3 regions of the Pseudomonas sp. GW821-FHT09C10 genome follow, and region 1 is predicted to be linked to each of the others. Evidence: riboswitches for the same ligand, from Rfam matches in the RefSeq annotation. Region 1 holds a riboswitch; each other region holds the start of a gene.
What was found. Region 1 has a riboswitch for cobalamin ahead of cobO (cob(I)yrinic acid a,c-diamide adenosyltransferase). Riboswitches for the same ligand answer to the same signal wherever they lie in the genome.

Region 2: it holds a riboswitch for cobalamin, as region 1 does, so the genes downstream of both, AC07OT_RS26170 (ABC transporter substrate-binding protein) here and cobO (cob(I)yrinic acid a,c-diamide adenosyltransferase) in region 1, are expected to answer to the same signal.
Region 3: it holds a riboswitch for cobalamin, as region 1 does, so the genes downstream of both, cobW (cobalamin biosynthesis protein CobW) here and cobO (cob(I)yrinic acid a,c-diamide adenosyltransferase) in region 1, are expected to answer to the same signal.

What each region holds. Positions count from the first base shown of each region.
Region 1 is NZ_JBWKPE010000012.1:103,972-107,241, reverse strand. It holds gene AC07OT_RS22030 (PQQ-dependent sugar dehydrogenase) at 1-927, opposite strand, end outside; cobalamin riboswitch at 1,027-1,283, shown strand; gene cobO (cob(I)yrinic acid a,c-diamide adenosyltransferase) at 1,357-1,968, shown strand; gene AC07OT_RS22020 (cobyrinic acid a,c-diamide synthase CobB) at 1,965-3,270, shown strand, end outside.
Region 2 is NZ_JBWKPE010000016.1:164,490-167,759, reverse strand. It holds gene AC07OT_RS26180 (M4 family metallopeptidase) at 1-605, opposite strand, end outside; gene AC07OT_RS26175 (DNA/RNA non-specific endonuclease) at 735-1,664, shown strand; cobalamin riboswitch at 1,701-1,894, shown strand; gene AC07OT_RS26170 (ABC transporter substrate-binding protein) at 2,009-3,019, shown strand; gene AC07OT_RS26165 (FecCD family ABC transporter permease) at 3,016-3,270, shown strand, end outside.
Region 3 is NZ_JBWKPE010000010.1:199,707-202,976, reverse strand. It holds gene AC07OT_RS19875 (hypothetical protein) at 1-610, opposite strand, end outside; cobalamin riboswitch at 942-1,141, shown strand; gene cobW (cobalamin biosynthesis protein CobW) at 1,232-2,293, shown strand; gene cobN (cobaltochelatase subunit CobN) at 2,297-3,270, shown strand, end outside.

The DNA of each region.
Region 1 (3,270 bases):
GCCGTAATAGCTGAAGGGCCAGCCATAGAACCCGCCATCCTTGACCGAGGTGATGTAGTCCGGCACCAGGTCGCTGCCGATCTCGTCGCGCTCGTTTACCGCGGTCCATAGCTTGCCGCTCTGGGGTTCCCAGGCCATGCCGTTAGGGTTGCGCAGGCCGGAAGCGAAAATGCGCTGCTGGCCGCTGGCGCGATCCACTTCCCAGATAGCCGCCCGGCCCTGTTCCGCCTCAAGACCGTTCTCACCGACGTTGCTGTTGGAGCCGACACTCACGTACAGCTTGCTGCCGTCCTTGCTGGCGATCACGTTCTTGGTCCAGTGATGATTCAGGGGCCCGCCCGGCAGGTCGACCACCTTGGTGCCAGGTGCCTTGATCGCGGTTTCGCCCGCTTGATAGGGGAAGCGCAGCAGTTTGTCCGAATCGGCGACGTACAGGTCATTGCCGACCAGTGTCATACCGAAGGGCGAATTGAGGTTTTCCAGGAACACTGTACGGGTCTCGGCAACCCCATCGTGATCGGCGTCGCGCAGCAGGGTAATGCGATTGGGGCTCGGCACCCCGGCACCGGCGCGGCCCATGACCTTCTCCATGACCCAGCCGCGAATGCCCTTGGAATCATCCGGTTTGGGCGGCGCATTGGTTTCTGCCACCAGCACATCGCCGTTGGGCAGCACATACAGCCAGCGCGGGTGGTCCAGGCCTTCGGCGAACGCCGCCACTTGGGTGCCGGCCGCTGCTGTCGGCTTCGCACCATGCGGCCAGCCGATGGCCGGGGCAATGTTCACCGTGGGAATCAGGGTTTTGTTCGGCTCCGGTAGCTGCGGCGACGGCCCGGTGCCGTCGGACACCTGCAGGGTGGAGCTTTCACCGCAGGCGGCGAGGGTGCCGGCGAGCATGATGAGTAGGGCGAGTCTGGTTTTATGCATGGTGTTCTCCTTGATACCTGTAAGGGTAGAGGAGGGCGCTGGTGCGATGGTTCAAGTGCAAGGCCAGCTTTAATTGACGCTCCACCCCCAACCCACTAACCTTCGCGGCTTGTTCCAGGTGCTCTGTGACCCATGGGTCGACCGAGTGAAACAGGGAAGCCGGTGAGCGAGCGCACTTGTACACAGTGCTGCCGCGATTCCGGCGCTGCCCCCGCAACGGTAAATGAGTCAAGACGGTGCCTTTTGCCACTGTATCGCCCGCGATATGGGAAGGCGCGCCGTCGGCGTGTTCGCTCTGTCGATGAGCCAGCGCACCACTCATGAGCCCGGAGACCGGCCTAGATCATCCAACAGCATCACGGTGGGCGATGCTTGGCTGTCTGTTTTTTCCTGCCTGCCGTTTTTGTCCAGCCCCAATGGAGAGCTGCCATGACCGATACCCCCGACCGCGACGAACGCCACCTGGCGCGCATGCTGCGCAAAAAAGCCGTGATCGACGAGCGCATCGCCAATTCCCCCAATGAGTGTGGCTTGCTGCTGGTGCTGACCGGCAACGGCAAAGGCAAGAGCAGCTCGGCATTCGGCATGCTCGCGCGCGCCATGGGCCACGGCATGCAGTGCGGTGTGGTGCAGTTCATCAAGGGGCGCAACAGCACCGGTGAGGAGTTGTTCTTCCGCCGTTTCCCCGAGCAAGTGCGTTTCCACGTGATGGGCGAAGGCTTCACCTGGGAGACCCAGGACCGCCAGCGCGATATCGCTGCCGCCGAAGCCGCCTGGGCCGTGTCCCGCGAACTGCTGCAAGACCCGCGCATCGGCCTGGTGGTGCTGGATGAGCTGAACATCGCCCTCAAGCATGGTTACCTCGACTTGGACCAGGTCCTCAGCGACCTGCAAGCCCGTCCGCCGATGCAGCACGTGGTCGTCACCGGCCGTGGCGCCAAGCCTGAACTGATCGAAATGGGCGACACCGTCACTGAAATGGGCATGCTCAAGCACGCGTTCCAGGCCGGGATCAAGGCACAGAAGGGCGTCGAACTTTGAATCAGCCCCGTCACTGCCCGGCCGTCCTGATCGCCGCACCGGCGTCCGGCCAGGGCAAAACCACCGTCACCGCCGCGCTGGCCCGTTTGCACCGCAACCTGGGGCGCAGGGTACGCGTGTTCAAATGCGGCCCGGATTTCCTGGACCCGATGATCCACGAGCGCGCCAGCGGTGCGCCGGTGTATCAATTGGACATGTGGATGGTGGGCGAGCAGGAAAGTCGTCGGCTGCTGTGGGAAGCGGCGGGTGAGGCCGACCTGATCCTGATCGAAGGCGTGATGGGCCTGTTTGATGGCACACCGTCCAGCGCCGACCTGGCGCGGCATTTCGGCGTGCCGGTGCTCGGTGTGATCGACGGCACCGCCATGGCCCAGACCTTTGGCGCCTTGGCCCTGGGCCTGGCGCGTTATCAGCCGGACCTGCCGTTTGCCGGGGTACTGGCCAACCGCGTCGGCACCCTGCGCCATGCGCAGTTGCTGGAAGGCAGCCTCACCGAAGGCTTGCGTTGGTATGGCGCCCTGTCCCGCGAAACCGGGATCGAACTGCCCAGCCGCCATTTGGGCCTGGTGCAGGCCAGCGAGCTGAATGACCTCGACGTGCGCCTGGACGCCGCCGCCCAGGCATTGGGCAGCAGCTGTGAAGTCGCATTACCGCCACCGGTGACCTTCGCCGCGCCGGAAGTGATCGTGGCCGAACCATTGCTGGTCGGTGTGCGCATTGCGGTGGCCCGTGACGAAGCCTTCGCCTTCACCTATGGCGCCAGCCTCGACCTGCTGCGGGCGATGGGGGCCGAGTTGCACTTCTTCTCGCCGATCCATGATCGCCAACTGCCCGAGGCCGACAGCCTGTACTTGCCCGGCGGTTACCCGGAATTGCACCACCAGGCGCTGTCGCAAAACACGCCGATGCTTGACGCCATTCGTAACCATCATGCCGCCGGCAAACCCTTGCTCGCCGAGTGTGGCGGCATGCTCTACCTGTTGGATTCGCTTACCGATGTCGACGGCACCCGCGCCGAGCTGGTCGGCCTGCTGCAAGGCGATGCGGTGATGCAAAAGAAACTCGCGGCCCTGGCCCTGCAAAGCGTCGAACTGCCGGAAGGCGTGCTGCGCGGACACACGTATCACCATTCCCTGACCAGCACCGAGTGCCAGCCGATTGCCCGTGGCCTGAGCCCGAACGGTGGGCGCGGTGCCGAAGCGGTGTTCCGGCAGGGGCGGATGACGGCCTCTTACGTGCACTTTTATTTCCCGTCGAATCCGACGGCGGTAGCCGCGTTGTTTGCCCCGGACCGAGCTGAAA
Region 2 (3,270 bases), on a different contig from region 1:
CCGAACACGTCCGAAAGTGACTCGTTCAGCGCGCCGGATTGATTGAAATACATCAGCTTGGCCTCGTCCTCGGTGACGCCGTGGGCCAATTCATGGCCAATCACATCGAGGGCCACCGTGAAGCGGTTGAACAACTGCCCATCGCCGTCGCCAAACACCATCTGGGTCGAGTTCCAGAACGCATTGTTATAGTTCTGGCCAAAGTGCACGGTGGCATCCAGCGCCATGCCGGCGTCGTCGATGGAGTTGCGGTCGAACACCTCTTCGAAAAAATCGAACGTGGCACCCAAGCCGTCATAGGCTTCGTCCACGGCGGCGTCGCCACTGGCGGGCTGGCCTTCACCGCGGATCAGCTTGCCCGGCAGGCTGTCGGTGCCTTCGGCGCTGTAGATCGAGCGCCGTTTGCCGGCGCCCATGACCAGGGCCATGTGGGCCGGCCCCTTGGCGGGCACTGCGACCATGCGCAGCGAACGGAACGTGCTGTCCTTGGCGCGGGTGCGCAGCGCGATGTCGCGCTGGGCCTTATCACCGTGACGCGCGATCTGGTCGAGCATATACGGCGGGATCAGGCAGAAAATCGGGTTGCGGTGGTGGCGATCACACATTAGCTGGCTCCCTGTTGGCATATGGTGTAGCTCCGGTAACCGTTTGAGGATAGCCCCCCAGGGTTAACCCGTGTCATCAATTGTCATCAATCTATGTTGCAGTCGTGTTTATCCAAGGAGGACTTACCCATGCCAGCCCGCAAAGCCAAAATCGATCTTGCGCACCGCCCACGACTCGCCGATCTGCGCCCTTTGATCGCGACCAATCCCACCCTGATGGAAGCCCGGGCGGCGAAGCCCCGTGTCACCGCGGCCAAGGATCTACAGGACCGACAGGGCTACGCCGAGGACTTTCTCAGCAGCTTCACAGTGCCCTGGCCCACCGCCGATGAGGCATTGGCGGACGACGTCCAACCGCTGCGCCTGGACTACACGCATTTCTCGGTGACGATGTCCCGTTCCCGACGACTGGCGCTCTACGTGGGCGTCAATATCGACGGCGGGCAGCATGTGGAGATTATCCGCAGCAACGACACCTGGGCCTACGATGGGCGCCTGCCGATCAGCGCCCAGGTCGGCGAAGAGCTCTATGCCAGCAATGGCCTGGATCGCGGCCACCTGGTACGGCGCCAGGATCCCAACTGGGGCGATGCGGCAAACACCGCCAACCTCGACACCTTCCACTTCACCAACTGCTCGCCGCAGATGAGCGGGTTCAACCAGAAGACCTGGCTGGAACTGGAAGACTACATCCTCAATAACACGCAACGTTGGAAAGCCCGGGCAACGGTGTTCAGCGGCCCGGTGTTCGCCGACGACGACCGCCTTTACCGTGGCATCAGAATCCCCAAGGCGTTCTGGAAGGTGGTGGCCTACCTCAGCGATGACGGCAAGCCCTCCGCCAGCGCCTACATGATCGACCAAAGCCGCGAGTTGGGTCAGCTCGACCTGATGTTCGGCCAGGTCAGGACCTACCAGCGCAGCGTGATCCAGATCGAACAATTGACCGGCATCCGCTTCGCCAACCTGGCGGACTACGACGGTTTCAGCAACGAAGAGCGCGCCACGGGCACGCGAATTGAAGCGCTGATCCGCGGCCCCGAGGATATTCGTCTCTGACCGGGCGCCCTTCGGGCTGTATCGCCTGGCCCTAATCAACTACCATACCGCGCCGGTTCCCGAACGGGACTAATAGGGAATCCGAAGCGCGGTACACCGCGTCAATCGGAACTGCCCCCGCAACTGTAGGTGCCGAGCCTGCTCCCCACTGCCACTGGACCGCGTCCGGGAAGGCCGGAGCGTGGCGACGACGCATCAGTCAGGAGACCTGCCGGCCCAGTAATCACTAACCGGCGGGGTGTCCGGGAAGGACCTCCTTGCCTGCCCGTTCGGCAGCGTTCGAGGGCGTATTTCCGAACCGTACCTCCCCTGTTTCCACGTACGGTTCACACGGAGATCGCCTCATGCTGCCACGCGTTACCGCCCTGATCAGCGGCCTGGGTTTCTGCGCCCTGGCCCACGCCGCCCCCACGCATTACCCGCTGACCCTGGAAAACTGCGGCAGCACCCTTACTTTCCCGCAGGCGCCCGCGCGCAGCGTGACCATCGGCCAGGCCGCCACCGAAATGCTCTATGCCCTCGGCGTGGCTGACCGCGTGGTGGGCACTTCGCTGTGGTTCAACAGCGTGTTGCCGCAGTTCAAGGCGCAGAACGACAGCATCGAGCGCCTGGCCAACAACGAGCCCAGCTTCGAAGCAGTGATCGCCAAGCGCCCGCAACTGGTGGCCGCCGAGCTGGAATGGGTGGTGGGCCCGCAAGGCGTGGTCGGCACCCGCGAGCAGTTTCACGAACTGAAGATCCCCACCTACCTGCTGCCCTCCGACTGCGAAGGCAAGGACAACCTGGTGGGCGCCGACGGCACGCGGCTGGAGCCGTTCCGTATCGAGACCATCTACAAAAGCATCCGCCAGCTGGCGCAGATTTTCGATGTACAGGATCGCGGCCAACAGTTGAACGATGAGCTCCAGGCGCGCCTGGCCAAATCCGTGGCCACCGTGCAGAGCAAAGGCCTCAAGCAGGCCAGCGCGCTGGTGTGGTTCTCCAGCGCCGAACTGGCCAGCGACCCCTACGTGGCCGGACACAAGGGCATTCCGGAGTTCATGCTCGAAACCCTCGGTTTGCACAACGTGGTGCAATCCGATGAAGAATGGCCCGCCGTCGGCTGGGAAACCCTCGCCAAGGCCAACCCGACCTTCCTGGTAATCGCCCGCATGGACCGCCGCCGCTACCCCGCCGACGACCATGAAAAGAAACTCGCCTTCCTGCGCAGCGACCCGGTCACGCGCAACATGGACGCGGTGAAAAACAACCGCATCATCATCCTCGACGCCCTGGCGCTGCAGGCCAGCATCCGCATGTTCGACGGCCTTGAACACCTGGCCACGGCCATCGACGGCTACGACCTGCCGCAATGATCCGGACCTTACTCGCCCTGGCGCTATTGCTGATCGCCGTGCTCGCCGGCGTGGCCATCGGCGAAACCGCCATCTCGCCCCAGGTGGTGCTACAGGTGCTCGCCAACAAACTGTGGGCGGCCGGTTACGTGCTGGACCCGATCGATGAAGGCGTGGTGTGGAACTATCGCCTCACCCGTGCCCTGGTGGCCGCCGCCTGCGGTGCGGGGCTGGCCACCTGCGGGGTGATTTTGCAGTCGTTGCTGCGCAAC
Region 3 (3,270 bases), on a different contig from region 1:
GCAGGCTAGGCCTATTAAGAAGCTCTCTGGCAACGGCTGTTGCATTGTAGGAGAAGTCTCGGGTGCTCCGTATTTCCCGTGCGGCCTCTCGCAGTTCGTTAAAGTTTACATATTCATCGTTAGCACCTTCGGCGAACTCGCGAAAATAAACTCTGACTTGCCCCAGCAAAGACCCATCGCTAAGACTTTTGAAGTCTTCAGCGATAATAGCGACATTGTTCCAGGTTGCCTCGCCGTAGGGCTCTCCACGGATGTGTGAAAAGAGTGACGTCATTAGGTCTGGGCGGCTGATGACCTCCTTCGCAAGCTCTATTTGCTCTTGTTTGGCATCTCGTCCGTCGTGTAGTTTGCCTGCCGCCATCTTTTTTAGGTCGGTCAGGCGAAAGCTGTTGCGTGCCTTACCGTTCGGGCCTTCCAGATCACGGAAATGGTCCAACAGTTCTTTGGCCAGCAACGGGTTGCTGTGGTTCTCGAAAAAGGTAATGTCTGATGGTTTTTTTTGTGCCGCTGCGAGGGGCAGAGAATCAGTTTTGGGGTGTACGTTGCCAGTCACTTCGATCGATGCCGAAGGGAGGGGCGCAGTAGTTTGAGTGCGTATTGAAAATTCCATAGTGTTTTTATCCGAGTTGGCTATGCTGCGTTAAACTTCGTCTATTGGCAAAGCTGCTCCGGGGATGGGTGGTGTTTTTCGATGTTTCTGTTCCCTGTACTCATTTGGGAACTGATTACGTTAAGTTGCAGCGCTTCTTTAATTCGTATGGACTAAATAATTAGTCTGGCTTCAAGGCGAGCTTTTACATAAGTTGCGCACTATTGCCGTCTGCACTGATATCAAAGGTTCTGAACCAAACGCCTAATGATGGGCGTCCGTTTTCAACCCCTGGATAGTGTTCAGGCGGGCGGTCAGGCCGTTTCGACATTGACCCGCTCGTACTCACTGCGTAGCCTTGCACCCTCGAGGTTCTTCGGCCCAGGCCGAAGCTAAGAAGGGAACGCGGTTCAAGCCGCGGCTGCCCCCGCAACTGTGAAGGGTTTATCTGACTGCCACGCCACTGCCACTGCGGCGGGAAGGCGCAGTCGGCGCCGGTCGCAAGACCCGCAAGCCCCAAGCCAGGAGACCTGCCTCGCCACCGATTTTCCAATTCAACCGGGCGGGGTGATCCGGTGACGAAATCCGCTTCTGCGCGCCGCAGGGCCCATCGTCCCGTATGCCCGCCCCAAAGGGCATCCGATGAAAACACTGGCCAAACTCCCCGTCACCATCGTTACCGGCTTCCTTGGCTCGGGCAAGACCACCTTGCTGCGCCATATGCTCGACAACGCCCAGGGCCGTCGCATTGCGGTGATCGTCAACGAATTCGGCGAACTGGGCATCGACGGTGAGATCCTCAAGCAGTGCTCCATCGGTTGCACCGAAGAAGAGGCCAACGGCCGCGTGTACGAGCTGGCCAACGGCTGCCTGTGCTGCACCGTGCAGGAAGAGTTCTTCCCGGTGATGCGCGAACTGGTTGCCCGTCGCGGCGACCTCGACCATATCCTCATCGAAACCTCGGGCCTGGCCCTGCCAAAACCCTTGGTACAGGCCTTCCAGTGGCCGGAAATCCGCAGCGCCTGCACGGTTGATGCGGTCATCACCGTGGTCGACAGCCCGGCCGTGGCCGCCGGCACCTTTGCCGCGTTCCCGGATCAGGTCGACGCCCAGCGCAAGCTCGACCCGAACCTGGACCATGAATCGCCGCTGCACGAGCTGTTTGCCGACCAGTTGGCCAGCGCCGACCTGGTAATCCTCAACAAATCCGACCTGATCAGCGCCGAAGACCTGGCCCGTGTGCGCCTGGAAGTCGCCGAAGAACTGCCGCCGGCGGTGAAGATCATCGAAGCCAGCAGCGGTCGCCTGCCGTTGGACGTATTGATCGGCCTGGGCGCGGGGTCCGAAGAACATATCGACGCTCGCCATAGCCACCACGATCATCACCACGAAGGTGAGGAAGATCACGATCACGACGCCTTCGATTCCATCTCCATCGACCTGCCCCAAGCCGACGAAGCGCTGCTGCTCGACGCCCTGAACCAATTGGTGGTTCAGCACGGCATCCTGCGGGTCAAGGGCTTCGCCGCCATCCCGAACAAGCCGATGCGCCTGCTGATCCAGGGTGTGGGTACGCGTTTCGACAAGCACTTCGACCGTGCCTGGGGCGCCGACGAAGCGCGCATCACGCGGCTGGTGCTGATCGGCCAGGAGCTGGACGCGGCGGGCCTCGAAGCGCAACTACGCGCCGCCCTCAGCGTTTAACCCATGCACCTGCTCAGGACTCAGCCCGGTGGTTTCGTCGCGGACGACAATATTGCCGACCTTGGCCAAACGCCCGCCGAACTGGTGATCCTGTGCAGCGGCGATTCCAGCCTGGCGCTGCTGGCCGAAGCTGCCCAGCAGTTGCCCGAGGATTACCCCAGCCTGCGCCTGGCCAACCCTATGCAGGTGCAGAACCACGCCTCGGTCGATTTGTATGTCGATGAGGTGCTGCGCCACGCCAAGGTCATCCTGATTTCCCTGCACGGCGGCATCGGTTATTGGCGCTACGGCATCGAGCGCCTGGTGGAGCTGGCCGAGCGCGGCATTACGCTGATCCTGGTGCCGGGGGATGACCGCCCGGACCCGGAACTCAGCGGCCTGAGCACGGTGAGTGTCGAACAGCGCGACCGCCTGTGGCACTTCCTGCGCCAGGGCGGGCTCGCTAACGCGCTGGATTTTTTCCGCTGCCTGGCCAGCGGCTACTTGGACCGCGATTACCCGTGGGCCGAGCCGCAGACCTTGCCGCGCACCGCGATCTATCACCCGCACAAAGCCAACCCTCGCCTCAATGACTGGCAGACCGATTGGCACGCGGATTGGCCCGTGGCGGCGGTGCTGTTCTACCGCTCCCACTTGCAGGCGGCCAATACCGGTTTTATCGATGTGTTCTGCCAGCGTTTGCAGGCGGCGGGCCTTAACCCGTTGCCGATGGCGGTGGCCAGTTTGAAAGAGCCCGGCTGCCTGGCGGTGGTCGAGGACCTGCTGGATGAGGTCGGCGCGGCGGTGATCCTGAACACCACCGGTTTTGCCCAATCCAGCCCCGAAGCCCCGCATCTGCGGCCATTTCGCCGCAATATCCCGGTGATCCAGGCGATCTGCGCCCAGGATAACCAGCCGGGCTGGCAGGCCAGCGAGCAAGGCCTGGGCCCGCGCGACCTGGCGATGCACATTGCCTTGCCGGAGCTGGACGGACGGAT